DNA from 4 places in the Exiguobacterium sp. s39 genome. Region 4 is predicted to be linked to each of the others. Evidence: riboswitches for the same ligand, from Rfam matches in the RefSeq annotation. Region 4 holds a riboswitch; each other region holds the start of a gene.

Region 1 (7,399 bases), 250 kb from region 4:
ATGACACCCGTCATCGCGTAGATCGTCGGAAAAACCATCCCACCGACGAATCCAATCAATCCAAGCATCGCGACGTATCCGAGGTACGTCTGATGAAACAGCAACAAGCCGACGGAAGACAGGACAAGTCCGATGACACTGATGACAAGCGTCTTCTTGCCACCGAGACGGTCAAACGCTTTTCCACCTAAGTAGTTTCCGACGATTGCTAAGGCCGAGTTGACGAACAATGCCATCCCTGCTTTTGTCATCGACTCTCCTAAATATTCATGAATATATAATGTATTAAACGGCCATAAAAAAGAGGATCCCGTCGTATTGATGGCCATCGCAAGGACGAGGATCCAGACCGCTTTTGGTAATTTTGGCATACCTGTGGTCCTCCTATTTCATTCTCAACCTTGCCACTTTACGCAATCCGTCCCCTAACTGTCAAGCCACTTCGCTTTTCGTCAACGAATCAAAAAATGATATAATGCAGAAAGAATCTTGCACATACTGAACCATTACTAGAAAAACAGACCATAGGAACAGGAGTCTATGCCATGTCACTTGCCCGTGTACTACCTTATACGAAACAATTACTCGAGTCCGTTATCGAACCCGGAGACTGCGTCGTCGATATGACTGCTGGAAATGGACATGATACACAGTTTTTAGCAGAACGCGTCGGTCCAGAAGGTCGAGTCCTTGCGTTCGACGTCCAGGCACAAGCCATCGAGGAATCGACGCGACGTCTCGACGAAGCCGGAATGTTAGCACGCGTCGACCTTTATCATGAAAGCCACATCCATGTCGGTGCCCGTCTTTCGGACGAACAACGTCCTGTCCGCGCCGGTGTCTTCAATCTCGGCTACCTGCCTGGAAGCGACAAATCAATCACGACGACAGGAGAAGAGACGCTCGAAGCACTCGATGCCCTCCTCCCGGTCCTCGCTCCCGGCGGTCTTGTCGTCCTCGTCGTCTATCACGGTCACCTGGAAGGAAAACGTGAACGCGACGCTGTCCTCGATTACGTCACAGCCCTTGATCAGCAAGATTATGCCGTTCTCCAGTACCGTTTCTTGAATCAACAAAATCATCCCCCGTTCATCATCGCGATCGAGAAAAAAGTACGCGGATGATGGGACACAAAAAAGTGATGCCCTTTTTTAGAGGCATCACTTTTATTATTTCATTCTTCAACAAGCTTAAAGAACAACATTAATTTTTCTGCAAACCGAGTGTTCAACCGTTCGAAACTAAAATGCGGAAAACCGTGTAGACGTTGTAAGTAAATCTGATCGCCACCCATTTTCCGGCATACTTCAAGCGTCAACTTGACGTCTGCGAACTGATCGTCTGGTGCATAAAAACAAGCCAAGTTCACACGCGGCAGTTTTTTTCGTTCCTCGTCATGTACGACGATCTCTTCTTCGATTTCCCGGTACTGTGCATAGGTCAGTTCACCGATGCGAACGGTATCTTCCGTACTTTGACCAAACGGCAACGTACCGAGTGGCGCATCGGGCCGGAAACGATCAAATGCACTCGCGAAGACTTGTTTGACGCCTCCGAGTTGTTTCGAAGGATGCCAATCAAATAACGGTGAAATGAACGCAAGGCTTGCGACCGGTAATTCATATTCTTGCAACAGACGATTGACGACGAGTGCGCCCATGCTACAGGCGACGATATGAATCGGTAGCTTGCGTTTCCCGGCTTCACGTAATGCTTCTTTTAACAGTTGACCATGCTCTTCAAACGAGATGCGACGTGGTGCGTCGACAAGTAATACTTCATACTCTCGTTCGAGTACCCGAATCAAGGCTTCACTCGGACGGGCACGCAGTTGTAACGGATAAACTAATACGATGATTCCTGTTGGTTGTTCAACCACAAACTCACCTCTTCACTTCATACTTCCTTTTTACGATACCTTATTTCAAACGCACACGAAACCGTCCCAAGACGGATTTCATGAGGCGACATGGCGAAGACGAATGACAGATTCTACTTGCCCAAAGACTTCTTCCGTCATCTCACTGAGTTCTTCAAAACCGAATGAGGTTAAGAACTGACGTGCTTTATAGTTACGTGCCTCCACGTATACTTCGAGTGGGACGGCTCCTTGTCGTTCGAGTTCACGGATCAGCCGTCGTCCGATTCCGTTTTGCTGATATTTCGGCAAGACGTACAGACGAATGATCTCCCACGTTCCCTCAACATCAACAGCATGAATGAAACCGACGATTTCCTCATCGATGATTCCGACATAAAAATACTCTCCCCGTGCTTCTTCCGCCGTCCGGATCGCACGAACGACTTCTTCTTGCGGATACGCCTCCTGCACGAAATGCGCTTTCGAACGTTCGGAATAGATTTCTGCATACGTATCCAACCAAGATGTGACGGCAATGTCATGAATACGTCCTGCATCAGCTGGAATAGCTTCGCGTATTTCCATAATCGGAACCCCCCTTTGTATTCATACGAATCGACTCATGTACTTTTACCCTCTTCTAGAAAAAACATTCGTTTCCTGCAAAGTTCCACGGAAACAAAAAAGTCCGAAAACCCGCGTAGGGTTTTCGGACTTTTTGATTATGCGAAACGTTTTGCTTGTTCTTCAAGAACTGCTGCTTTATCTGTTTGCTCCCATGGAAGCTCAACATCTGTACGACCGAAGTGACCGTATGCAGCTGTTTGACGATAGATCGGACGACGGAGATCAAGCATGTTGATGATTCCAGCCGGACGAAGATCGAAGTTTTCAGCAACCAATTCGACGAGTTGCGCTTCAGGAAGTTTTCCTGTACCGAATGTATCAACCGCGATTGATACTGGGTGCGCGACACCGATTGCGTACGCGAGTTGAACTTCTGCTTTGTCTGCAAGACCTGCAGCAACGAGGTTCTTCGCGACGTAACGTGCTGCGTATGCAGCTGAACGGTCGACTTTTGTTGGATCTTTACCTGAGAATGCTCCACCGCCGTGGCGTGCGTATCCACCATACGTATCAACGATGATCTTACGACCAGTTAATCCAGCATCTCCTTGTGGTCCGCCAATGACGAAACGACCAGTTGGGTTGATGAAGAATTTCGTTGCTGCGTCGATGTATTCAGCCGGGATAACCGGTGTGATGACGTGTTCTTTCAAGTCAGCTTGGATTTGCTCAAGCGTGACTTCTTCTGCATGTTGTGTCGAGATGACGATCGTATCGACACGAACTGGCTCGTTGTTCTCGTTGTATTCGACCGTGACTTGTGTTTTTCCGTCTGGACGAAGGTAGTCGAGTTGACCGTTTTTACGCACTTCTGCCAAACGGCGTGCGAGACGGTGTGAGAGCGAGATTGGAAGTGGCATGAGTTCTGGTGTTTCTTTCGTTGCATAACCGAACATGAGACCTTGGTCTCCTGCACCGATTGCATCGATTTCTGCATCAGACATGCTACCTTCACGTGCTTCAAGCGCTTGGTCGACACCAAGAGCGATGTCTGCTGATTGCTCATCGATTGATGTCAATACAGCACACGTGTCAGCGTCGAAACCGTATTTCGCGCGTGTATAACCGATTTCACGAATCGTTTCACGAACGACTTTTGGAATGTCGACGTAAGTCGATGTCGTGATCTCACCTGCAACGAGAACGAGACCTGTTGTAACAGAAGTTTCTGCCGCAACACGCGCGTTTGGATCCGCCGCGAGGATTGCATCAAGAATTGAATCCGAAATTTGGTCACAGATTTTATCTGGATGACCTTCAGTGACTGACTCCGACGTGAATAGTCGGCGATTAAGGTTTGTCATGTATGACCCTCCCAAAAAAGAATTTGACGGTGTACTCATTTCCCCTAGTTGAGTGGGACGGTAAAATGAAAAAAACCTTTCCAAGTCCAAAAAATGGTCAGGGAAAGGTTGTGCGTTCTTCCTTTACCCTCTTATCGTTCGAAGTGTTTACTTCGCTTCAGGAGAGCACCTTTTCCCTCATTAATATGTGAATTAATGTAGGACGGTTGCCGGGTTTCTTCGGGCCTTGTTCCCTCCACCTGCTCAGAATAAGAGTATCCGTTACGAATTACATGATATAAAGTTGTACCTACTCTGTCAAGCAAGGTTTCAAATTCTAGTCGAAACTTTTTGAAAGAGATGTTAAACTGTTAATGCTGAAAGCGTTTCCAGATAAATAGAAATCAGCACCAGAAAATGATTGCTCTCTCTTTAGTATGTCATATATAATAAATGTGTCATACTAAATACAGTGAGCCAAAACCAACGTAGGGGAAAGGTGGGGTCAGGATGCCGATGACGGTCCTGAATATCGAAGAACTACTCAAGAAAGAGCATGTGTTCAAACAACTATCTGTTGCTGAACTTGTCGAACATGCGATTCGAAACGAAGAAGGTGTCCTTGCTGAGAACGGCGCATTATCTGTAGAAACGGGGAAATTTACAGGTCGTTCACCAAAAGATAAGTTCATCGTCCGTGATTCTTCCTGCGAGTCTCACATTGATTGGGGTCATGTCAACCAACCAATGGATGGAGACAAATTTGAACAATTGTTGCAAAAGGTTCTTCGTTACATGAACGAAGCCGATCAGCTCTACTACACAGAAGCTGCTGCTGGAGCAGATACGCACTTCACCCTTCCGGTCCGTGTGCTCACACAATACGCTTGGCATAACCTGTTTGCCAAACAACTTTTTTTACGCGAGTATCCTGAAGTGGCTGCCTTCGAACCGTTCACGGTCGTCTATGCGCCACATTTCAAAGCAGATCCTGCCGTTGACGGAACGAACTCTGAGACGTTCATCGCGATGTCGTTCGAACACCGGATCGTCTTGATCGGTGGAACGGAATACGCGGGAGAAATCAAAAAATCAATCTTTTCCGTCATGAACTATCTCTTGCCACAAGAAAATGTCCTTTCGATGCACTGCTCGGCAAACGTCGGACACGAAGGCGACGTCGCCTTGTTCTTCGGTCTATCCGGTACTGGTAAGACCACCCTCTCAGCAGACGATAGCCGTCAATTGATCGGCGACGATGAGCATGGTTGGTCGCACGACGGTGTCTTCAACATCGAAGGTGGATGTTATGCAAAGACCGTTAACTTATCACGCGAAAAAGAACCGCAAATCTTTGACGCGATCCGTTTCGGAACCGTCCTTGAAAACGTCGTGCTCGACGAAGCCCGTCACCCTGATTACGATGACACATCGTTGACGGAAAATACGCGTGCTGCTTATCCGATCACTGCAATCGATAATATCGCTGTTCCGTCACGTGCTGGTCACCCGAAGACGATCGTCTTCTTGACGGCTGATGCGTACGGTGTCTTGCCTCCGATCAGTAAATTGACGAAAGAACAAGCGATGTATCACTTCCTATCAGGATATACATCAAAACTCGCTGGAACAGAACGTGGGGTCACGGAACCGGAAGCAACGTTCTCAACATGCTTCGGTTCACCATTCCTTCCACTGATGCCTGAAAAATATGCGACGATGCTGGGCGAATTGATTGATCGTCATGGTGTCACTGTTTATCTCGTCAACACAGGCTGGACAGGTGGTGCTTACGGAACAGGTAGCCGCATGAAGCTATCCTATACACGGACGATGGTCAACGCTGCCGTCAACGGTACACTCGCAACGATTCCAACAGAAGAGCACCCGATTTTCGGACTTCATATGCCACTGGAAGTTCCAGGTGTTCCAAGCGAGTTACTCAATCCAGTACGCGTCTGGTCGAATCCGGACGAATACGACACACAAGCGCGGTCGCTTGCTGAGAAATTCCAACATAATTTCCTTCGCTTCGAAAGTGCGACGGATGCGATCAAGTCAGCTGGTCCACGCCTATAAAAAAAGAGCCTTCGGGCTCTTTTTTTATAGGATAGAATCCGTTCTTTCTTGAAGATGTGTTTCTTTTTGTTTAAGCCATTCCTGACTTTCTGCTAGTAGCGCATAGGCTCGTGGAAGTGAGACACCTAAACGTTGACTGAGTAGTTCGAACTGATCAAAATCACCGCGATCTGCACTGATCACAAGCACTAAACAATCCCGGAATGGATGATCTTTTCCTTGTAGGACAACCTTCAAGGAATCTTCGATTGGTAATTGACCAATGATGTCGTCGATATCCACAGACAATAACGCATCAATATGTGACAGCAATCCGATCATGTAGGCACTCTCTGACTTCAACGTGCGTGTTTCTTTTGCAAATAGCTCGCAAAGCTTAGCACAATGTAAAGAAGACCGGAGTAACTCATTTGACCATTCGTAAGGACTAGCAAGCTTCATCTCACGCAAGACGATTAACGAAATCCAGCTTTTGAGTTGCGAGAAGCCAAGTAGTGAAATGGCTTGACGAACAGAGCTGACTGTATTTCGTAATCCCATTCCTGGAGAATTGATCAGTTGCAGTACTTGAATGCTGATATACGGATTTGCTTCAATCTCATCAATGACTTCATCGTATTTTTCATCCGTATCGAGCCATTTTAGCATCTTCAGCAATACCGGCAATTGAGGAGGGACAGCTTTTCCCTTCATCAACATCGGCTTAGCATAAAAATAGCCTTGGAACCAGTCATATCCCATTTCAAGACAACGTGTGTGATCTTCATGTGTCTCGACTCGTTCGGCAAGCATCTTGATATGGGGATAATTACGCCGGACGATATGCAGGATCGCACTTTGCTCGCGAGGAGAAATCGCCTCGATGTCGATTTTAATTAAATCAATTAGCGCGAATAATTCTGTTCCATGTTGACGAAGTAAATCGGTCACAAAATCATCGAGTGCTAGTGTAAAACCTGCTTCTTTCCAACTGTGCAACACAGATAACATCTCTGTATCGATATCAACAGTTTCTAAAATTTCGATAACGAACCGTTTTGGATCTAAATAGTGAATCAGATCACTTTTCAAGAGATCCGCTGTAAAGTTGACGAAAAGTTTTTTACCTTCAGCGACATGCTCTACACCCATATGAACGAGTGTATTCGTTAAAACATCCATTGTCGCTAGATCACCGTCGAATACATTCATTTGTTTGACGGAACGATACAGCAACTCGAATGCATCAACTGCTCCGATTCGGTCAACGATGGGTTGACGTGCTAGTAAGATATCCATCGTCCTCCATCCCCCTCTACATTACTCATATGGTTCTAATTATATCAAAATTTATTTTTCAGGAAGTTTATTGTTTTTTACAACGAATCAATATTCTTTTTTTCCCATTATGTATGTAAGTTCAATTCTTCAGATGACAAAAAAACCGATACGACATTCATCGTACCGGCTAAATCATCGATTATAGATACCAGTCTCAAACCAATTCAACACATTCCGCGTCACACGCAACTTGTCATGAATCGGAAATTGATGGGCATAGGCATAAGTC
Region 2 (7,399 bases), on a different contig from region 4:
CGAGATGAGTTGACCGTCGCGCATGACCGAGATGGAGTCGCAAATGTCATACAATTCTTGTAGACGGTGGGAAATGAAAATGATCCCAAGCCCCCGTTCTGCTAAACGACGTACGACCGAAAAGAGATGGCTTGTTTCCGCCTGACTGAGAGGTGCCGTTGGTTCATCTAAAATCAAAAAACGGCGTTCTTGGACGAGGGCGCGGGCAATCAATACGAGTTGCTTTTCAGCAAGCCGCAACTCCTCGACACGTGTCTTGACGGAAATATCCGCCTGTAATGTTGCTAACGCTTCTTTGGCACGCTGTATGTAACGGCGTTGGGATACGAAGCCAGTCATCGTTCCGTCCGTCAACAGATCGAGACAGATATTCTCAGCGACCGTCAAATACGGGACAAGCGCCACATCGACCTCTTGTTGGACAAGGTCGATTCCAATCTGTTTCGCATCAAGCGGTGACGTGATGGACAACTCCTTCCCGTCGAGACGGATCGTTCCTTCGTCCGCCGTTTCCGCTCCGGATAAGACTTTCATCAACGTCGACTTACCGGCACCATTCGCACCGACAAGCGCGTGGATTTCACCGGATTTCACTTCAAACGAGACTTGTTTTAAGGCTTGCACTCCTGGAAACGCCAGTGAAATCCCAGTCATCTTCAAGTGATGATTGGTAGACGTCATTGTTTTTTATGGACGTCACGCAACCGGTCCATCCACGGTTCATTGAATTTGTCCGATGTACTCCATCCTTTGATGATCGTATCGAGATTGTACATCGTCGTATCCTGCTTCAACGCCTTCTGCTCCACGAGTTTCGCGTCGAGATCAAAGCTATCCGGTGTCTTCTCGCCAGCGATTTTCTTAGCCAGTAATCGCATGTCCGTTTGTCCAATCAAGAATGGATCCACCGCACTCGTCGAGACCCAGTTACTGCCTTTTTCACGCATCAGGTTGATATCCTGATTCGAGACATCGATCGAGATTAGCGGGATTTCTTGACGTTTATTATCCTTGAGCGATTTGTAAGCCCCTTTTGCGACTTCGTCCCACGCTCCCCAAACCGCATCAATGCTTCCTTTCGGATATTTCGCGAGAATCGCATTCATCTTCGTTGCGATATCCCCTTGGACATCTTGGAAATTTGTCGGTCCAACCGTCTCAAGCGTTTTGATCTTACCGTCTGCTTCGTACGTCTTATAGATTTCCTGACGACGATCGAGCGGGGCAAAACCTGGTCCGAACCAAAGTTTGATGACACGGACTGGCTTTTTGTCCGTCACCTTCGTCACTTCATCAAGCGATAGCTTCGCGAGTTGATGATCGTTTTGGAACGTTTCCGTCACACCTTTTAACGCCGTTCCTTTTTTCTTCGTGACCGTATCGAACGTCACGACCTTCAGCCCTTTGTCGACCGCTGGTTTAATCATGTCATAGGCGTAGTCTTCCTTACCGTGCGAGATGATGAGCCCGTCATAATCTTGCTGAATCGCTTGCGCGACAAGCTCCTTGAACTTGACGTCGTTACCTTCCGAAATGAACGTGCTGACTTTAAAGCCAAGCGCTTCGCCTTCACTTCGTGCGCCATCAAGGAATTGTTTCGTATGGTCGTCCGATGCTAGGTTGCGGATGACGGCGATCTTGACGTCCGATTGAACCCCTTTTGGTACATCCTTGACGACCTTCGTCGTCGTGGCTTCTCCATTCGCACAAGCCGCTAGTAACAGTGCCGGTGCTAGGACGGCGTAAGCTAGTTTTTTCATGACATATCTCCTTATCCGAGGGGTTGAAGCCCTGTTAATTGTTCAATCGTTTCTTCATTCGGTTGCGTGATGACACCAAGTTCGGTAATGATGCCCGTGATCAATGTGTGTGGTGTGACATCAAACGCCGGGTTGAAGACAGCGACGCCTTCCGGTGCTGTCGCAATACCTTGGACAGTCGTCACTTCCTGCGGATCACGTTCTTCGATTTCGATCGCGTCTCCGGAAACGAGCGAGAAGTCGAACGTCGAGAGCGGTGCTGCGACGTAAAACGGAATACCAAAAGCTTGCGCGAGCAATGCCAATTGGAACGTCCCGATTTTATTCGCGGTATCTCCGTTTCGTGTAATGCGGTCGGCACCGACGATGATCGCATCGATCTGTTTTTCTTTCAGCGTATGGGCGACCATGTTGTCCGTAATTAACGTGACATCGATGCCGGCACGTTGCAGCTCCCATGTCGTCAATCGTGCTCCCTGCAGTAACGGTCGCGTCTCACTCGCAAAAACGGATAATTCGATGCCGCGTTCTTTTGCGATGTAGAACGGCGCAAGTGCCGTTCCATAAGCAGCGGTCGCAATCGATCCAGCATTACAAATCGTTAGGATCCGGTCGCCTGACTGGAACAATTCCAGTGCATGAATCCCGATTTGACGTGACGTCTGCGCATCCTGGTCGTATAAGGCGACCGTCCGTTTTTCCAACCGTTCGCGAATCTCTTCTACCGACGTCCCGTCTTGAATGATTGGATTCAATTGATCGAGGACATTTCGCAAGTTGACGGCCGTCGGTCGTGTCGCGAGTAACGTCGCCGATGTCTCAAGCAAGGCTTGCTTGTAGACCGGTAGCTCTGCTTCAAAGCGGTACGCTTCTTGAACGAGCACGAATCCACCGAATAAGCTGATCGCAGGCGCGCCCCGGACACGTAGTTGTTTAATCGCCTCAACCGCTTGCGCGAGATCAGCAATGACTTCATAGTGCTCTTCTTGCGGTAGACGTGTCTGATCGAGAATCGTCAAGACACGGTCTTCGTAACGAATACTTTGGACGAATGTAGTCATCGGCTGAGTTCCTCCGTTACGTCAAAGTTTCGTAAATCATCGAATGTCCGGCATTCTGTACGGCGTTTGATTAACGCCGCTCCTAGACGAAGAGCGTGACGTTTCCGCTCTAAGCGTTCCGTCGTTGAATCGATTGATTCTAAATCAGCGACCGGTGCAAGACCAATCGTCCGCCGAATCAATTCGCAACCGGCAAAGCCAAGGGCATCCTGCAAGATCGTGCTCAGTACATCATCGACGAGTCCTGATGCCTGGAACGGTTCGACGGCTTCCCGTTCCCATAATGCACGGAACGTTGAAGCGAACGTCAGCCAGAACGTATCGATATCCTTGATTCGGGCGTCACGTCGTGTAGGGTAATCCGGATATGCCGCGAAGAATAGATGCGCAATGAACTGTCCGACATCGAATCCGAATGGACCATAAAAGGCGAATTCTGGATCGATGACTTTCGTTTCCGTCGCCGAGGCGAAGATGCTTCCTGTATGTAGATCGCCGTGCAGCAATGCATCTCCTTTCGTGATGAAGAGCGCTTCGAGTTTTGCGACTTCGCGTTTTAACTCATCGTCTGCCCATAGACGTGCCACCTCTTCTTCGAGTCCGGCTTCAATCTCGTTCGTCTCCGCGTCATGAAACGGATCCGTGAAGATTAATTTTTCCGTGATGTCGCACAAGTCTGGATTGTAGTACGTTCGGGCGACACGTTTCTTTTCAACCGGACCAAGCGCAAAGTCCGATGTATGGAATAACGTCCGAGCGAGATAAGAACCGATATGTTCCGCAAGCAACGGATACTGTTCACCTGCGAGTAAACCGCTTCGAACGATCGTCAGATGTGAAAGATCTTCCATGACCGTATACGCCTCTTCATGACTAGCATGAAAAACACGTGGCACGAACGGTACGGCATGCCGTGCGAATTCACGGAGTGCGGATTGTTCGATCCACGCTCGTTCGAGCGATAACGGCCAGCTCTCCCCGACGACCTTCGCATATGGTAATGCTTGTTTTAAAATCAAGCGATGTTCGCCTTCTCGAATCCGAAAGACGAGGTTGAGGTTCCCGTCGCCAATCTCTTCTGCTTCGACGGCTCCATCGCCGATCAGTCCTAATGTCCGAACACGGTCAATCGCGTCCTGTTCTGTGAATGCTTTATATGTCATCTTAGTTTCCCCCTATGTGATACACGAAAAAGCGCCTCTTTTCGTCATCGAAAAGAGGCGCAGAAAAGTCACTGCGTCCTCTTATCTCTCAGACGAAACGTCTGTTGGATGTAGCACCGTGCCCAGTGGTCGGTTGCTGCGGCGTCATCGGGCCAATTCCCTCTGCCAACTCGCGATAAGAGTCGTATGTAGTTGTCGTGTGTGATATTGATTTGAATCTTACGCAATCGACTTCCTCGCTGTCAAATCGAAATCAAGCAGAAACGGACATCATTTTTAAGTCATCTATAGAAAGAGTATTTTCAAAAAAATAAATTTTCTAAAAATAGTTTGACAAGTGGCGATTCTCATGTAAAAATTGCAATTAGATTTCACAATTTCATCCAATTCTTATCAAGAGCAGACGGAGGGACAAGCCCTACGATGTCGCAGCAACCGACCTTTTGGCACGGTGCTAATTCTTGCAGCTACTAAGCTGACAGATAAGAGTCCACGTTCGAATTATTCATGGTCTCCTGTCGCTGACGAGAGACCATTTTTTTGTTGAAGGAGGAAAGACATGGCTTATATCACTGCTACTTATCAATTGACTGCCCGTGATCGACTCGAGCAACGCGCTGAACAACTCGCGCTTGGTCTGACAGTCGGTTCTTGGACGGAACTGAATCATCTCGAACAACAACAACTCGCCTCGTTCAAAGGGGAAGTCGTACATACCGAAGAGCGCGATGGCAAAGGATATATCACGATTCGTTATCCGGAACATAACGTGTCGCGCGACTTTTCTGCGATTCTGACGACCGTCTTCGGGAAACTCTCACTCGACGGTGAAATCAAACTAACAGAATTGCTATTACCCGATACATTTACGTCGGACTTTCCAGGTGCGAAATTCGGGATCGAAGGGGTCCGCTCCTTGATTGGTGTCGAAGATCGCCCATTATTAATGAGCATCTTCAAAGGAGTCATCGGACGGGATTTATCGTTCCTTCGTGATCAACTCGAAGGACAACTCGCTGGTGGGATTGACCTCGTCAAAGACGATGAGATCCTATACGACAATCCGTTGACACCGACGATTGACCGGGCACGAATCGGACGTGAGGTCATCGATGCTCACTTCCACCGGACCGGTAAACGTGCGTTATATGCGATCACACTCAGCGGTCCCGTCTTTACGCTCAAGGATCAAGCCAAGCGATTGATTGATGCTGGAGCGACTGCTTTCTTGCTGAATACCTTCACATACGGACTCGATGTCTTACGCGAACTGGCAAGTGATCCGGAAATCAACGTTCCGATCTTCAATCATCCGGCATATAGCGGTGCGTTGATCGCTAGCCCGAATCACGGAGTCGCAGCCCCTGTCTTACTCGGCACATTACCGCGTGCTGCTGGAGCAGACTTGACGCTATTCCCGTCTCCTTACGGCAATGTCGCTTTGCCAAAGGATGTCGCTCGTGGCATCGCGGTCGAAGCGACCCGTCTCGGGCAGACGAAATCGATCTTCCCGGTTCCTTCAGCCGGTATTCATCCTGGACTCGTCGCTCAACTCGTACGGGACTTCGGGATCGATTCCGTCATCAACGCCGGTGGCGGCGTACATGGTCATCCGCAAGGTGCTGCGGCTGGCGTCATTGCTTTCCGTCAGGCACTCGATGCGGCACTCGCAAATGAATCCCTATCGACGGCAGCATCGCGTCATGAAGAATTACGAATTGCCCTCGACGCTTGGGGGATCAAGTCATGACCGTACGGATTCTTTGTGACTTCGACGGGACGGTGACGACACAGGATAACATCATCGCACTCATGCAGGCATTTGCGCCAGCGAGTGACTTCGAACCGTTGAAACACGGTGTACTCGACCGGACGTTATCGATTCAGAGTGGTGTCGGGCAAATGTTCGCACTTCTGCCGTCTGACGGAAAAACAGCCTATCTTGACTTTTTGTTGGAGCGTGCCGTCATTCGCGACGGATTTTCGGAGTTACTGCAGTACAGTCGTCGTCAAGGCATCGATTTTTCGATCGTCAGCGGTGGAATGGACTTTTTCGTCGAACCAATCTTAGCGCCATTCCTCGACCAAGAACAGATTTACTGTAACGTCGCTGATTTCAGTGGTCCATTCGTCCATATCGATTGGCCAAACGCCTGCGATGCCCATTGTACGAACGGGTGCGGCTGTTGTAAAACGTCCGTTGCCCGGACACTACGTAAAGACGGTGACGTCATCATCGTCATCGGCGACTCGGTGACGGACTTCGAACTCGCAAAACAAGCGGATCGTGTCTATGCCCGTGATTATCTGATCACGTTGTGTGAAGAGAATGATATCGCCTATACACCGTTTGAGACGTTCCACGATATCGTTCATGATTTAACACGAGCGGAGGTGACAACATGACATTCATGCGACGGTATGAAGAGCTACGCGCCATCAAACAAGAGCTTGCGGCGCGCGATTGGTTCCCTGGTACGAGTGGCAATCTCGCCATCCGGACATCCGGTGTCCCGGTTGAATTCCTTGTGACAGCAAGCGGAAAAGATAAACGGCAAACGACTCCTGACGACTTCGTTCATGTCGATGCGACCGGTCAATTGATCGGTGAGCAATCCGGGCGTCCTTCCGCCGAGACATTACTCCATGTCGAAGTGTTCAATCGAACGGACGCCGGTTGTTCCCTACATGTCCATACGATTGCGAACAATGTGATTTCGGAACTCTATGGCGATCAAGGCAGTATCACCTTTTCCGGTCAAGAAATCATCAAGGCACTCGGACACTGGGAAGAGGATGCGACGGTCACGGTACCGATCATTCCGAATCATGCGGACATCCCGACGCTTGCCGCTGCTTTTGCACCGCATGTCACAGCAGACAGTGGTGCCGTCCTGATCCGCAATCACGGGATCACGGTCTGGGCACCGACCGCCTTTGAAGCAAAGAAACACCTCGAAGCCTTCGAGTTTTTATTCAATTACACGTTGACGTTGCAATCATGCCGTCAATCCATTCATTAAAAGGAGGAATCATCTCATGGCAACAGTCTTATTCCAAGAAACAAACACACGGTATACGGATCAAACGGAAGTCACTGACTTCCTCGCGTCACGCGGCGTTCTTTACGAACAGTGGGACGTTTCGAAACTTCCAGCGCCTCTCGTTGAGAACTTCACACTGACGGATGCAGACAAACAAACGATTCTCGATACGTTCGCTCCCGAAATCAAAGACGTATCAGAACGTCGTGGGTATCAGACAGCTGATATCATCTCACTTTCGGATACGACACCGAACCTTGATGAGTTGCTCGTCAACTTCCAGAAAGAACATCATCACACGGATGATGAAGTTCGTTTCATCGTCAGCGGTCATGGCGTCTTCGCGATCAAAGACGAAGAAGTCGGCTACT
Region 3 (7,399 bases), 190 kb from region 4:
TTGGTTGAACTGCAATTTGCGATTGCCTACTATCAATCCCTTGAACGTTTGTCGCCGGAAGAATGGGATCTGCCGCTTGCGCTTAATAAGTGGACCGTCCTTGAGTGCGTCAGTCATCTGTATTTATGGGACCGGTTTTATTACGATCATGCCATCTCGAAGTTACCGGATGAACCGTTGACGCTCGTCGAGACGGATTTTGATCAGTTCAATCGACTGGCGGTCGAATATGCGCATCATATCGATCCGCTTGCTTTGTTGAAGAAAGCGATCAGTGTCCGGCGTGATATCGTCAATCACCTCGATCGTCTGTCTGACGAGCAATTTGAAGCAACCTATGAGGATTTTCGACCGCAAGGCTTCGTCGAATCGTTCGTTGCCCATGACGCCCATCATCAAGATCAGATTGACGGGGCGCTCGCACGCTTGAAGCAGAAGTGATCCATCTGCTACTCTTGAAGGTGAGGTGAGGAACATGACAAAAACAGTCACGATGTACGGCTATCCGAAATGTAGTACGTGCGTCAAAGCAAAAAAAGCACTCGAACAGCACGGTGTCGAAGTGGATTACAAACACATCGTCGAGGAGACACCATCTGCAACGACGATCCAGGAACTTCATCAAAAGAGTGGAGAGCCGTTGAAGAAATTCTTCAACACGAGCGGTCAATCATACCGTTCGCAAGGGATCAAGGACAAACTTCCAGAGCTATCGGAAGACGAGCAATACAAGTTGCTCGCAAGTGACGGCATGTTGTTGAAGCGTCCAATCGTTACAGACGGAAAAGACGTCACGATCGGCTTCAAGGAAGAAATGTATCAAGGAAAATGGTATTAAGTTCAGAGTCGATTTTGGTATACTGAACACGTTAGTCCAAATTAGTCCACAGGGGGAATCGGAAATGAGTCAAGTAAAAGACAACTTACGCTATTCGGAAGAACATGAATGGGTCGAAGTATCAGGAAACAAGGCGCGCATCGGAATCACGGATTTCGCGCAACACGAACTCGGGGATATCGTCTTCGTCGAATTGCCTGAAGTCGGAGATACGATCTCAGCAAACGAGCCATTCGGTTCAGTCGAGTCGGTCAAGACAGTCTCGGAGTTATACGCACCGATCTCTGGTAAAGTCGTTGCCATCAACGAAAACCTTTCGGATTCCCCAGAACTCGTCAACGAGTCACCATTCGAAGGCGCTTGGATGGTTGACATCGAAATCGAAGATGCTTCACAAGTCGAGGCATTGATGGACGCTGCGGCGTACAAATCGATGATCAACGAGTAATACTTAACGAAAAGAGAGTGAACGAGGCGCTTGCGTTTCGTCCGCTCTCTTTTTTTTGTATACTGACGACAGATACCACGAAGAAAGGAGCGACCGTCATGCAAGAGGTCACGACCGTCCCAGAAAACGGGCTATTGTATGTCTATGCACCGATGTGCGGGACATGCGCCATTGCGGAACGTATGCTCGATATCGTTGAAGCGACGGAATCAGGTCAATCGATTCAGAAGGCGAACGGGAATTTCATTCCGGATTTCTTAGAAGAAGCCCGTGTCATGAGTGTTCCTGCGTTGTTGCGAATTGAAGAAAATCAAGTCGTAGAGCGACTTTATGCCTTCCAGTCCGTTCAAAACGTCTTTGCTTTCTGTCAAGAACGGTAAGAAAAGTCCGATTGGATTTTTCTTTTTGTTAAATTGTCGGAATATTTACAATAATCCGTTGACAACGCAGAAATATGAATGGTATATTCATAACAACTTCTAGAAATGCATTATAGGAAGTCTAGCAGAGATGATCGTTCAATACGATTCAAGTCCTGAACCCTTTCTCCCATCCTAAGCCGGTGTATTGTTTCCCCTTAAGTCGTCCCCCAAAGACGAAGCGGTGCAATGAACGGGTGGTGGATCGAAAGGACCGATCAGGAAGTGAACGTAAGCTGGCGATCATGTCGAACAGGCGCCGTCCTCCACGCGGAAGAGCGAACAATTCCGAATGGAGCTGGGTTTTCCTTCGTAGCATTTCTAACCACATTATTCGTGTTGTCGGTTCGCCGGCAACGCCTTTTTTTTGTTTTCTGGAAGTTTTTCGAGCCGGTCGCTTGCCAGGATAGAATCTCCTTGCTACAATGCGAATAAGGAAAATTACTTTAATTCATATCCGATTACTCGGAATTAACTGGTGAGATGGAGGACGACAAGGCATGACAGTACGTTTTATGGATGTTTTCACAGAATGGGCATCAACGTATGACGAGACAGTAACCGGACATGATCCGGAGTATAAAGAGGTTTTTCGTCGATACGATGAGATTTTGGATACAGTAGCGGATAAAGCGCAGTCGCCGGTCATTGAATTCGGAGCAGGCACAGGGAACCTGACACAACGTCTTCTGGCACGTCACGACGCCGTACTCGCCGTCGAACCAAGTCCGGAGATGCGGGCAATCCTGACGGAAAAGATTCCATCGCTTGATGTACAGGACGGTCACTTCCTCTCGTTCGAGGCGAAGGAAGCACGCAGTTTTGTTTCGACGTATGCGTTTCATCATCTAACAGATGAGGAAAAGGGAGAAGCAATCGAACTGATGGCATCACATTTACCGGCAGACGGAAAAATCGTCTACGCGGATACGATGTTCGTCTCAGAAGAGGCACGCCTGCAAACGATTCGTGAAGCACGTGCTCAAGGGTTCGACGCGTTAGCGGAAGATCTCGAACGCGAGTTCTACCCGTTGATTCCAGTTATGGAAGAATTGTTTACAGCACGGGGATTCACTGTTAAATTTATACAATACAATCACTTCGTCTGGCTCGTAGAAGCCGAGAAAATGGGGGAATAAATCATGGCACTTCAAAAAATGAACGTCGAAAGCTTTAACCTGGATCATACGAAAGTCAAAGCACCTTATATCCGCGTCGCGGGTTATAAAGAAGGTAAAGTCGACCAAGTCGTCAAATACGATATCCGTTTTACGCAACCAAACGTTGAGCAAATGCCGATGCGTGCGATGCACACACTCGAGCACTTACTTGCTGAAAACATCCGTAACTACTCGGATGATGTCATCGATGTCTCGCCGATGGGATGCCAAACAGGTTTCTACATGGCGATGATGAATTTCGACTCGGTCGAAAAAATGAGCGAACTCGTTGAGAAGACGTTGAAAGACGTCCTCGCAGCAGAAGAGATTCCAGCGCAAAACGAAGTCCAATGTGGATTTGCGAGCGCACATGACCTCAAAGGAGCGAAGCACTATGCCGAGAAAATGCTTGCCGGTCGTGATGAATGGGACATCGTCTTCGGATGATCGCGAACAACGTCCGCGACCTCGTCGGAAACACACCACTCTACGAGATCACTTCATTCGATTTGCCTGCTGGTACGCGCATTTTGGCGAAGCTCGAATGGATGAACCCTGGGGGCAGCGTCAAAGACCGCCTTGGCATTCAACTCGTTGATGCAGCAATCGAAAACGGACATGTGACACCAGGCGGTACGATCATCGAGCCGACAGCCGGGAATACCGGCATCGGCTTGGCGCTCGCCGCTAAGAAATACGATCTCAAAGTCATCTGTGTCGTTCCGGAAAAATTCAGTCAGGAAAAACAGACGTTGATGCGGGCACTCGGCGCAACCGTCGTCAACACGCCGACTGAACTCGATATGCAAGGGGCTATCGACCGGGCAAAAGAACTCGGTCAGGAAATTCCGAACAGTTACGTTCCGTTACAATTCGAAAACGAAGAGAACCCAGTCACGTATCAGCGGACACTCGGTCCTGAGCTGATTGCGGACTTGCCGCACATCGACTGGTTCGTTGCCGGTTGTGGTTCAGGTGGTACGTTCGCCGGAACAGCGGACTTCTTAAAACAACGTCTCGGTACAAAAGCAGCAATCGTCGAACCGGAAGGCTCCGTCTTAAATGGTGGTCCAGCCGGTCCGCATAAGACAGAAGGTATCGGTACAGCAAAATGGCCAAGTCTCGTTCCGCGTGAACTCGTCGACGAGATTCATACGATTTCTGACCGTGATGCATTTGACGCAGTTCATACACTCGCTGCTCGCGAAGGATTACTCGTTGGTAGTTCAGCAGGTGCAGCGCTTGTTGCTGCGCTTGATATCGCAAAGCGTCACCCCGGCAGTACGATCGTCACCGTCTTCGCAGACAGTGCCGAACGCTACTTGAGCCAACAAATCTTTGAAAAGGTGGACGAAACTCATGCGTAAGAAGACAGCATTGATTCATGGAGGAACAGGTGTCGACCGGGCAACAGGAGCCGTCACACCTCCGATCTATCAAACAAGCACATACAAGCAGGATAAAATCGGTCAACTCAAGGACGGATATGAATATTCACGGACAGCGAACCCTACACGGACGAGCATCGAACGATTGATTGCGGATCTCGAGGGTGGCGCACGTGGTTTTGCCTTCGGTTCTGGGATGGCAGCGATCCATGCCGTCTTCCACTTGCTTGAGTCTGGCGACCACATCGTCATGACGGATGACGTCTACGGTGGTACGTTCCGCTTGATGCAACGCGTCTTACCGAAGTTCAACATCGAAGTGACATTCGTCGATACGACGGACCTTGCGGCGACGGAAGCAGCGATCCAGGACAACACGAAGATCGTCTACGTCGAAACACCGACGAACCCGTTGTTGAAAGTTACGGATATCGCAGCGATTGCAACGATTGCCAAACGTCACGATCTTAAACTCGTCGTCGACAACACGTTCGCGACACCGTATCATCAACAACCACTCGCACTCGGTGCAGATATCGTCTTGCACAGTGCGACGAAATACATCGGCGGACACTCGGACGTCGTCGCTGGACTTGTCGTCGTCAAAGATGATGCGCTCGGCGAAGAGCTGCACTTCATCCAAAACTCGACAGGCGGCGTGCTTGGACCGCAAGACAGCTTCTTGCTCGTCCGTGGTCTTCGTACACTCGGTATCCGAATGGATGCGATCGAAGAGACAGCACATGATCTCGTTGCGTTCCTACAAGCGAAAGACATCGTCTCGAACATCTTCTACCCAGGACTTGCATCGCATCCTGGTCACGACATCCAAGCGAAACAAGCGACTGGATTTGGTGGGATGATCAGCTTTGATGTCGGTTCAGCAGCGAACGCAGAAAAACTCGTCGAGGCGACACACTTCTTCACACTCGCTGAGAGTCTTGGTGCCGTCGAGAGTCTGATTTCGGTGCCGGCACGGATGACGCATGCGTCAATCCCAGCAGAACGTCGGGCAGAACTCGGCATCACAGACGGTCTCGTTCGGATTTCAGTTGGACTTGAAGACGCAGAAGATTTGAAAGAAGACTTAACACGTGCTTTCACGTTCCTCGAAAAAGTTTCTGAAAAAACTGTTTGACAACAAAAATAACCCCTGCTAATATTCAGAATATATTCTACAAACTTAATACCGAAACTCTTATCGAGAGTGGTGGAGGGACTGGCCCGATGAAACCCGGCAACCGCGGATCTAATCCGAAGTGGTGCTAATTCCAGCAGACAAAAGTCTGGGAGATGAGAGCAAATGGTTTTGTGTACTGAAAAGTGCGCGCGTTTGCTCTAAAACGCGCGCACTTTTTTTATTTTAGGAGGGACAGTTGTGATTCGTTTACAAGACGTAGGAAAGATTTATCGCTCAAAGCGCGGAGCGGTCGAAGCCGTCGCGAATGTCGATCTGACAATCGAGCGCGGTGAAATTTTTGGAATAATCGGTTATTCCGGAGCAGGGAAATCGACCCTGATCCGATTGCTGAATATGCTCGAAGCACCAACTAGTGGTTCGATCCAAATCGATGGTGTTGAGATGACATCACTGAAACCAAAAGAATTACGAGGCGTCCGCAAGAATGTCTCGATGGTCTTTCAGCACTTCAACTTACTATGGTCACGGACGGTTGAAGAGAACATCATGTTCCCACTCGAGCTCGGTGGCTTCCCGAAAGCACACCGCAAGGAACGGGTCGCGGAACTGATCCAACTCGTTGGTTTGGACGGACGCGAAAAAGCCTATCCGTCACAATTATCGGGTGGTCAAAAACAACGTGTCGGTATCGCTCGGGCACTGGCATCGAACCCGGACGTTCTCTTATGTGACGAGGCAACAAGTGCACTCGATCCGAAGACGACGGATTCAATCCTTGAGTTACTCGTCGACATCAATGAAAAACTGAAACTGACGATCGTCTTGATCACACACGAGATGCACGTCATTCAAAAAATCTGTCACCGGGTCGCCGTCATGGAAGCCGGTAAAATCGTCGAGCAAGGACCGGTCGCAGAAGTCTTCCGTCATCCGAAGCAAGCGATGACGAAGGAGTTCGTCAAACAATTGACGTCGCCTTCGGAAAACGAGTTGACGTTCGCGAAACTACGCGAACGGTACCCAACCGGAAAAATCGTTCAGTTGACGTTCGTCGGATCGACAGCGGAAAGCCCGATCCTCGCGGAAGTCATGAAGGATTCACCGGTCCTGTTCAACATCATCGGCGGAAACGTCGGTCAATCACAGGAAGGGGCACTCGGTACACTGTTCATTCAGTTGATCGGGGAAACAGAAGCAACACAAGCGGTCATCACGAAGCTTCAAGCCAGTGATGTTGAAGTGGAGGTGGATCACCGATGATTTCATTCTTTGACAACCTAGATTGGGACATGGTGTGGGAAGCGACAGGCAGTACCGTCTATATGACGGCAATCGCTGGGGTTTCGACATTCGTTCTCGGTTTGATCATTGGTTTACTATTGTATGCGACAAACGAAGAGTTATTGTTCAAGAATCGGGCGTTCTATTCAGTGTTGAGCTTGATCGTCAACGTCTTCCGTTCGATTCCGTTCATCATCTTACTGATCTTATTGATTCCATTTACGACAGCGATCGTCGGTTCGTTCCTCGGACCAACGGCAGCATTACCGGCACTGATTTTCGGTGCTGCACCATTTTACGGTCGGATGGTTGAACTCGCGTTACGCGAAGTCGATAAAGGTGTCATCGAGGCAGCTGAATCGATGGGGGCGACGAAGTTCCAAATCATCTATAAAGTCTTAATCCCGGAAGCGTTGCCTGCCATCGTTTCTGGTATCACGGTCACACTCGTCTCACTTGTCGGTTATACGGCAATGGCCGGAGTAGTCGGTGGAGGTGGACTTGGGGACATGGCCTTCATCGAAGGATTCCAGCGTTCTCAAAACGATGTCATCGTCATTGCGACACTCTTAATTTTAGCGATCGTCTTCGTCATCCAAATCATCGGTGACTTGCTGATCCGCGCAATCGATAAACGTTAATTCAAAACTTAATCATATTGGAGGAATCATTCATGAAAGTTTGGAAAAAATTCGTAGGTACTGCCGCTGTATCCGTTTTAGCA
Region 4 (7,399 bases):
TCCCGGTCGCAAATCCGACGTGCCCGATTTTCTATGAAGATCGATTGCTCGTCACGACGGCTGCAAACGGAGATGATGCGCCACACGCCGGTGCCGTCTTCGCTGTAACATTTGAATGATTCGTAGAGGAGGGATCATCTTTTTAGAGGTGATGCCTCTTTTTCCACACAATTCGTCTAGACGCCTATTCAAAAACAGACGATACTAAAGAAGAAGACTATTCATTTTTTGAAGGAGTGAAGCCGATGCGTGTCACGACAATCGAACGTTTACACCAATTGCAGACGACCCCATCCTTTTTCCCGGTCAACTGCTACCTGTTTGAAGAAGCAGACAGTTTAACATTGATTGATGCTGGACTCGGAATCAACGCAAAGGCGCTCTATCACTATATTCGAAAGCAAGAGAAACCACTCGGTGCGATCATTCTGACTCATGCGCACGCCGATCATGTCGGCTCACTGGACTTCCTTGCGAACGCCTTCCCTCTCGCTCAAGTCTGTATCAGTTACCGAGATGCTGCATTGCTCAGCGGGGATGAGACGCTACGAGAAGGCGAAACGACACCCTTAAAAGGGGGTATTCCGAAAAACATCAAAACACGACCGGATCGATTGCTCGAGAGTGGTCAACAAGTCGGAAGTCTCAGTGTCATCGCCTCACCCGGTCATACACCTGGTTCGATCTCGCTTTGGCATGAAGGAAGCCGGACGTTGATCGCTGGGGATGCTTTTCAGACACAAGGGGGACTTGCCGTCTCCGGTGATGTCCGTTGGCAATTCCCGTTCCCCGCACTCGCAACATGGGATCCGGACGTCGCCCTTCGCTCGGCTGATCAACTGACGGAACTATCTCCAGATATTCTTGCCGTCGGACACGGTCCCCTCATTCTCGGACCGAGTTACGAGATGCGCCAAGCTGTCGATCGATTCTCTCAGGTCTTACAGACGAAAAAATCATCTCTATTCAAATCACACACTTAAAACGGGACTGTATCATAAGTCAGTCTTTCCAAAGATAAGGGTGGCAGAATGAAAACCTGCCACCCTTATCTCATAACAAAAAGAATGACGCGTCGCACGCCACTCCTACAGGAATAAGCGCATTTATGCGCTGTCAGAGACAAACAAGACCCGTTTTCCTACTTGAATGAAGCAGGAAAACTGGCTTGTGTCTCGCCTGAGGAAAGGGCGTGAAAAGACGCGTCATTCTTTTTTTGAGTCAACCCCATTTTTTCGTCCAGTGGTTCAATTCTGTTCTGCAACAGAATAACGATAGACGCGTGCTTCGTAGGGACGCAAGATATCCGGGCTATCCGGATAGCTTGATACGAACAATTTTTCATGCGGTAAAATGAGGGCGGTCTGCATCGGTTCATCATGTACGTTGAGGACGATCCGCCAGACCTCTCCCTCTAGTTCCCGTTCATAAATATAGAGATACGGATCATGGAGTGCTAAGTCTCGGTACGTGCCGTAAACCATGATCGGATGTTGCTTTCGCATCTGAATCAGCGACTTGTAAAAAGCAAGCACGGACGATGGATCGGCTTCTGCCTGCGCAACATTGATGTCCTTATAATTCGGGTTGACGGCTAACCATGGTTTCCCACTCGTAAAGCCAGCTGCATGTGTACCGTCCCACTGCATCGGTGTGCGGGAGTTATCACGGGCGAGTAACTGCATCGATGAGAGTACGACCTCCGGGTCCTCTCCGCCAGCGACGCGCTCCGCGTATCGATTTCGAAAGGCGACGTCTTGATAGAGCGACGGATCCGAGAAGCGAATCCCCGTCATCCCGATCTCTTCTCCTTGATACACGTATGGAATGCCCGGTAACGTATGCAACATCAAACCGAGTAGTTTTGCGCTCTCGACGCGGTATCGTTCACTGCCGAAGCGCGTCACTTGTCGTGTATGATCATGGTTGTTGAGAAACTGTGAATTGACGCCTAGTGGGTATAAGACATCGTACCAGCGTTTCTGAATTTCCTTGAACCGTAAAAGATCCATCGCCTCCATATCGTCCGCGATCTCGAAGTGAAACAGCGTCCGAAGTTCTTCTCGATCTTCACTGACATATAACAGCCCGTCTTCTGGACCAACGAACGGAATCTCACCGACTGTGAATAACTCTTTCCCCGCAAGGACGTTCGCATGCATCTCCTGCAAGAAGTCATGTACGCCGGGCTGATTTCCAAGGTACGATAGATCAAACGGATTGGCGACATCCTCGAACGACCGTTTTTTGATCAAGTTGATGACATCCATCCGGAAGCCGTCGATCCCTTGAGCGATCCACCAGTTCATCATATCGTAGATCGCTTGCCTCACAGCTGGGTGCTCCCAGTTTAAGTCGGGCTGTTCTTTTGCGAAGGAATGAAAATAATACTGCCCGCGCTCTTCACTCCACGTCCATGGGCTTGGCGCAAAGTACGAGCGCCAGTTGTTCGGAGGCGTCTCTTTCGTGCCATCCTGCCAGATATACCAGTCATCCTTATCGTTGATCCGCTCCCGCGACTGACGGAACCAGTCATGCTGGTCACTCGTATGGTTCACGACTAAATCGAGAATGACCTTCAATCCACGGGCATGAGCGGACATGATCAACTCCTGGAGATCCCCCATCGTTCCCGCTTTTTCCATGATCTCGTAATAATCGGCAATATCATAGCCGTTATCGACGTCCGGGGAACGATAACACGGATTCAACCAAACGACATCGACACCAAGTGAAGCGATGTAATCGAGCTTGTCGATGACACCTCGCAAATCACCGATCCCATCTCCGTTCGAATCCTTAAAGCTACGCCAGTAGACTTGATAGACGACTGCCTCTTTCCAGTTAGCTCGCTTCATCTTCCCACTCCTCTCCCTACTCTTTATTCCCGCTCCACTTATCTGTACCTGTTTATCCGACAATTTTTTTGAATTTCGAAAAAGTTCTTTTCTTTTGACTGAATATTCGTTATCCTTGACGACAATACCACGAAGGAGGCATTCATCCATGAAACATTTCGCTCCATCCATCGCCATTGATCGGCTTCCTGCTCCCGTCTTCGCTGAGCTCGCAAACCGAATCGGTGCTGTAAAAGCTGCCGGACACGATGTCATCACACTTGGTCAAGGAACACCCGACCAGACGACGCCTGTACATATCCTCGATGCCTTAAAACAAGCCATCGACGAGCCAACGAACCTTCAATATCCACCGTTTCGTGGACATGATTTTCTAAAACAAGCCGTCGCTAGCTTTTACGCGACTGAGTTCGGTGTCACAATCGATCCAGCAACGGAAGTCGCGATTCTGCTCGGCAGTAAAGCCGGAATCGTCGCTTTACCGCAGACGATCGTCAACCCTGGAGAAGGAGTCATCGTTCCGGATCCAGGATACCCGGATTACCTGTCTGGTGCCGCACTCGCTGGCGCTTACCCGATCACGCTTCCGTTGCTCGAGAAAAACGGCTTCTTACCCGATTACGACTTACTTGATACGACGGACGTCGAGCGTGCCCGGATGTTGTTCCTCAACTACCCGAGTAATCCGACGGGTGCGACCGCGACGGCAGAAGCATTCGAACAGACAGTCGCTTTCGCCGATGCCCATGATATCTGTGTCGTCCATGACTTAGCATACGGCGGCATCAGTTTCGATGGTCCGACGCGAAGCTTCCTGCAGACGGAAGGGGCAAAAGACGTCGGGATCGAGCTATTCTCACTCTCAAAACGCTTCAACATGTCCGGCTTCCGGATTGCCTTCGCGATCGGAAATCCGTCCGTCATCTCAAGCATCGAAACATACCAAGAACATCTCTACGTCAGTGCCTTCACACCGATTCAGCATGCGGCGACCGTTGCCCTCACGAGTGACCAAACGTGCGTCCGCGAGTTAAGTAGCTTGTATGAAACGCGACGCGATGCGTTGTTCGCAAAACTCGATGCGATCGGTTGGAGTGGACCACGCCCGGGCGGTTCCTTCTTCGTCTGGCTTCCTGTTCCAGAAGGTTACACGTCCCAAAGCTTCACCGATCACCTGCTTGACGAAGCACACGTCGCCGTGACCCCTGGATCATTCTTCGGCGAATACGGTGAAGGCTACGTCCGGATTAGCTTGATTGCTGACGTCGAACGTCTCGAAGAAGCCGTCGATCGAATTGGAACGCTCAACCTGTTCCGGACACCTGTTGCGGAATAATTCTGAAAAAACATTTGACAGATGGGAATCATTTCCGTTAAAGTAAATCCCAACAGCATAACTACTTATCGAGAGCGACCGAGGGATTAGGCCCAACGACGTCCGGCAACCACCTGTAAGGAACGGTGCCACATCCTACAGAATGATTTTCATTCTGAGAGATAAGTTACGAAATCTTACACTTTCGTCGCTTTTTTCTGGTTGCTCTGCTACTAGGAAAAAGCGACTTTTTTTGTATGAGGAGATGAGCGGATGATTGAATTCAAACACATTACAAAACGGTTCGTTCGAGACCGGACCCCGATTTTTGCATTACGGGATGTCGATTTGACGATCCAAAAAGGAGAAATCTTCGGAATCATCGGTGAGTCTGGTGCCGGTAAAAGTACGTTGCTTCGCCTGATCAACGGGCTCGAGCATCCAACACAAGGAACCGTCAAGGTCGACGGTGTCTCGCTCGGCGGGATGTCAAAAGCAGATTTACGTCAACTTCGCTTGCGGACAGGAATGATCTTTCAGCATTTCCAATTGATCCAGTCACGCAACGTCGCGGATAACATCGCTTTTGCACTCAAGGCCGCTGGCGTCAAACGTGCAGATTTCCCGGAGCGAATTCGCGAACTCGTCTCGCTCGTCGGACTTGAAGGATTTGAGACGAACTTCCCGAGTCAATTAAGCGGTGGGCAGAAACAGCGCGTCGGGATTGCCCGGGCACTCGCAAACAATCCGACCGTCTTGTTATGTGATGAAGCGACATCCGCTCTTGATCCCGTTACGACACTACAGATTCTTGAACTGCTGAAGGATTTGAATGAACGACTCGGATTGACGATCGTCCTCATCACGCATGAGATTGATGTCGTCAAACAGATTTGCCATCGCGTCGCGGTCATGTCGCAAGGTGAAGTCGTCGAAGTCGCCTCAACCTATGACTTGTTCAGTCAAGCTAAGCATCCGGTGACGCAACATTATGTCGATACGGCATTACAAATCGAATTGCCGGAACGCATCTTACAGGCAACCCCAGGTAAGATCATCCGCTTGCAGTTCACAGGCGAGAAGACCGGTGAAAGTACGTTATCAGAAGCGATCCGCCGTTACGATATCTCAGTCAGCATCTTGCACGGCAAGGTCGACTACATTCAAGACGTCGCCTTCGGTGTCCTGATTGTCAGCTTGACGGGATCATCCGATCAAATCGCTCCTGCCCTTGACTGGCTCGCGACGGAACTTCACGCACTCGAGGTGATTCAGGATGTGGCTTGATCGTATTCAAACGATGTTACCGGAGCTCTTGAAGGCACTCGGCGAGACAGCATGGATGGTTGGTATTTCACTTGCTTTCGCATTGGTCGTCGGGATTCCGCTCGGAATTCTCTTGTTCGTCACCGACCGGGGATTATTTTTTCAAAACCTTGCCGTCCGCCGTGTTCTTGACTTCGTCGTCAACATCGTCCGGTCGCTACCGTTCATCATCTTGCTGGTTGCCCTCATTCCATTAACGAAGTTCTTACTCGACAATACGATCGGTCCGACGGCAGCGTCCGTCAGCCTTAGTGTCGCAGCGATTCCGTTTCTCGCGCGCCTTGTCGAAACATCACTCCGCGAGATTCCTCCTGGTTTGATTGAAGCAGCAGAAGCATGTGGGGCGAAACCCTTGCGGATCATCGTCAGTGTCCTCTTACCGGAAGCACTCCCTGGCATCATTCAGGGCATCACATTAACGACGATCAGCTTAATCGGCTTCTCAGCGATGGCTGGTATCGTCGGCGGCGGTGGTGTCGGTGACCTCGCGATCCGTTTCGGTTACTATCGCTACGATAATCTCATCATGATCGTGACGATCGTCGTGCTCATCGTCATCGTTCAAAGTATTCAAGCACTTGGCAATCAACTGGCGCGAAAAACAGATAAACGCTAATCATACATACAAAGGGAGAGTGGAATCATGAAAAAACGATATGCCTTTTTAGCAACAGCCTTACTTGGTGCAGGAGTCCTCGCGGGATGTGGAGACAGCAGTGCTGATGAAAAAGACAAGACGATCAAGATTGGTGCGACGAGTGGTCCGTATAGCGACATGGTCAAACAAGCGATCCAGCCGCAACTCGAAAAGAAAGGCTATAAAGTCGAAATCGTCGAGTTCAGCGATTACATCCAACCGAATATCGCCCTCGGTAGCGGGAACATCGACGCCAACTTGTTCCAACACTCGATCTATCTCAAGACGTTTTCTAAAGAAAAGAACCTCGATTTAAAAGGACTCATCACGGTTCCAACAGCACCGATGGGACTATACAGCAAGACAGCGAAGACACTTGACGACGTCAAGACAGGTGCTGAAGTCGCGACGCCGAATGATCCGACGAACCAAGCACGAGCACTGAACTTACTTGCGGAACAAGGCTGGATTGAACTGAAGCCGGATGTCGATCCACTAACCGTTTCAGAGAAAGATATCGTCAAGAATCCGAAGAAACTCGTCATTAAACCACTCGAGGCGGCTCAATTGCCACGCGCCGTCGAAAGTGTCGACATTTCAGCCGTTCCAGGGAACTTCGCACTTGCTGCGAAATTCGACTTACTTGATGCGTTAGCGCTTGAGACGATGGACGAACAATACCGTAACCTCGTCGCTGTCCAAACGAAAGATGCGGACAAACAAGTCGCAAAAGACTTAAAAGCAGCCGTCGAATCGGACGCTTTCAATACAGTCATCGAAAAATCATTCAAGGGCTTCAGTAAACCTGAATGGGCAAACTGATGTAAAAAACGACCGGAATTCAACGAGATCACCTCTCTTTGAATTCCGGTCGTTTTGTGTTAGAACCGATACCACATCAGTTCTTCATCATGATAGGTATCATCGATTTTCAGCGCCCGCGGTTCAATCGCGTATGATTCAAAACCAAGTGATCGATACAACGCTTTAGCAGCTTCATTCGTCCGGACGACCGAGAGATGGACTTGCTCAATCACAGGATGCTGCTTTAATGTACGTAATGCCTCTTGTACGAGTTGTCGTCCGACCTGTTGCTTTCGGGCGCTTGGCGCGACGTACATCGCAAATAGATTCGCTCGATGTCGCATCTTGAACGGCTCTAAGTTGACGATCGTGACGACACCGACGAGTTCATTTTCATGAAACGCACCGAACGTCATCGACTGTTCGCTTTCAAGACGAGTTGCGTACCGTTCGATGGGT

Evidence for each region. A riboswitch is a leader RNA that binds a small molecule or an ion and turns the genes downstream of it on or off. The one in region 4 is predicted to bind S-adenosylmethionine.
Region 1: it holds a riboswitch for S-adenosylmethionine, as region 4 does, so the genes downstream of both, metK (methionine adenosyltransferase) here and KNQ11_RS10205 (methionine ABC transporter ATP-binding protein) in region 4, are expected to answer to the same signal.
Region 2: it holds a riboswitch for S-adenosylmethionine, as region 4 does, so the genes downstream of both, KNQ11_RS13030 (2,3-diketo-5-methylthiopentyl-1-phosphate enolase) here and KNQ11_RS10205 (methionine ABC transporter ATP-binding protein) in region 4, are expected to answer to the same signal.
Region 3: it holds a riboswitch for S-adenosylmethionine, as region 4 does, so the genes downstream of both, KNQ11_RS09220 (methionine ABC transporter ATP-binding protein) here and KNQ11_RS10205 (methionine ABC transporter ATP-binding protein) in region 4, are expected to answer to the same signal.

What each region holds. Positions count from the first base shown of each region.
Region 1 covers NZ_JACSNA010000001.1:1,703,636-1,711,034, forward strand. Annotated here, with positions in the region: gene KNQ11_RS08915 (MDR family MFS transporter) at 1-371, opposite strand, end outside; gene mnmM (tRNA 5-(aminomethyl)-2-thiouridylate-methyltransferase MnmM) at 525-1,124, shown strand; gene KNQ11_RS08925 (serine aminopeptidase domain-containing protein) at 1,175-1,879, opposite strand; gene KNQ11_RS08930 (GNAT family N-acetyltransferase) at 1,958-2,446, opposite strand; gene metK (methionine adenosyltransferase) at 2,584-3,792, opposite strand; SAM riboswitch class I at 3,921-4,047, opposite strand; gene pckA (phosphoenolpyruvate carboxykinase (ATP)) at 4,282-5,850, shown strand; gene KNQ11_RS08945 (EAL and HDOD domain-containing protein) at 5,875-7,128, opposite strand; gene KNQ11_RS08950 (alpha/beta hydrolase family protein) at 7,303-7,399, opposite strand, start outside.
Region 2 covers NZ_JACSNA010000002.1:298,995-306,393, reverse strand. Annotated here, with positions in the region: gene KNQ11_RS13050 (sugar ABC transporter ATP-binding protein) at 1-681, opposite strand, end outside; gene KNQ11_RS13045 (sugar ABC transporter substrate-binding protein) at 678-1,760, opposite strand; gene mtnA (S-methyl-5-thioribose-1-phosphate isomerase) at 1,772-2,821, opposite strand; gene mtnK (S-methyl-5-thioribose kinase) at 2,818-3,984, opposite strand; SAM riboswitch class I at 4,063-4,166, opposite strand; SAM riboswitch class I at 4,372-4,473, shown strand; gene KNQ11_RS13030 (2,3-diketo-5-methylthiopentyl-1-phosphate enolase) at 4,544-5,734, shown strand; gene KNQ11_RS13025 (2-hydroxy-3-keto-5-methylthiopentenyl-1-phosphate phosphatase) at 5,731-6,390, shown strand; gene KNQ11_RS13020 (methylthioribulose 1-phosphate dehydratase) at 6,387-7,007, shown strand; gene KNQ11_RS13015 (1,2-dihydroxy-3-keto-5-methylthiopentene dioxygenase) at 7,024-7,399, shown strand, end outside.
Region 3 covers NZ_JACSNA010000001.1:1,761,337-1,768,735, reverse strand. Annotated here, with positions in the region: gene KNQ11_RS09260 (DinB family protein) at 1-441, shown strand, start outside; gene KNQ11_RS09255 (arsenate reductase family protein) at 476-838, shown strand; gene gcvH (glycine cleavage system protein GcvH) at 903-1,286, shown strand; gene KNQ11_RS09245 (thioredoxin family protein) at 1,385-1,666, shown strand; gene KNQ11_RS09240 (class I SAM-dependent methyltransferase) at 2,206-2,844, shown strand; gene KNQ11_RS09235 (S-ribosylhomocysteine lyase) at 2,848-3,312, shown strand; gene KNQ11_RS09230 (PLP-dependent cysteine synthase family protein) at 3,309-4,232, shown strand; gene KNQ11_RS09225 (bifunctional cystathionine gamma-lyase/homocysteine desulfhydrase) at 4,225-5,391, shown strand; SAM riboswitch class I at 5,449-5,553, shown strand; gene KNQ11_RS09220 (methionine ABC transporter ATP-binding protein) at 5,632-6,654, shown strand; gene KNQ11_RS09215 (methionine ABC transporter permease) at 6,651-7,316, shown strand; gene KNQ11_RS09210 (MetQ/NlpA family ABC transporter substrate-binding protein) at 7,349-7,399, shown strand, end outside.
Region 4 covers NZ_JACSNA010000001.1:1,951,477-1,958,875, forward strand. Annotated here, with positions in the region: gene KNQ11_RS10185 (SMP-30/gluconolactonase/LRE family protein) at 1-119, shown strand, start outside; gene KNQ11_RS10190 (MBL fold metallo-hydrolase) at 246-983, shown strand; gene KNQ11_RS10195 (alpha-glucosidase) at 1,248-2,858, opposite strand; gene KNQ11_RS10200 (aminotransferase class I/II-fold pyridoxal phosphate-dependent enzyme) at 3,007-4,194, shown strand; SAM riboswitch class I at 4,257-4,362, shown strand; gene KNQ11_RS10205 (methionine ABC transporter ATP-binding protein) at 4,447-5,460, shown strand; gene KNQ11_RS10210 (methionine ABC transporter permease) at 5,450-6,115, shown strand; gene KNQ11_RS10215 (MetQ/NlpA family ABC transporter substrate-binding protein) at 6,143-6,958, shown strand; gene KNQ11_RS10220 (GNAT family N-acetyltransferase) at 7,018-7,399, opposite strand, start outside.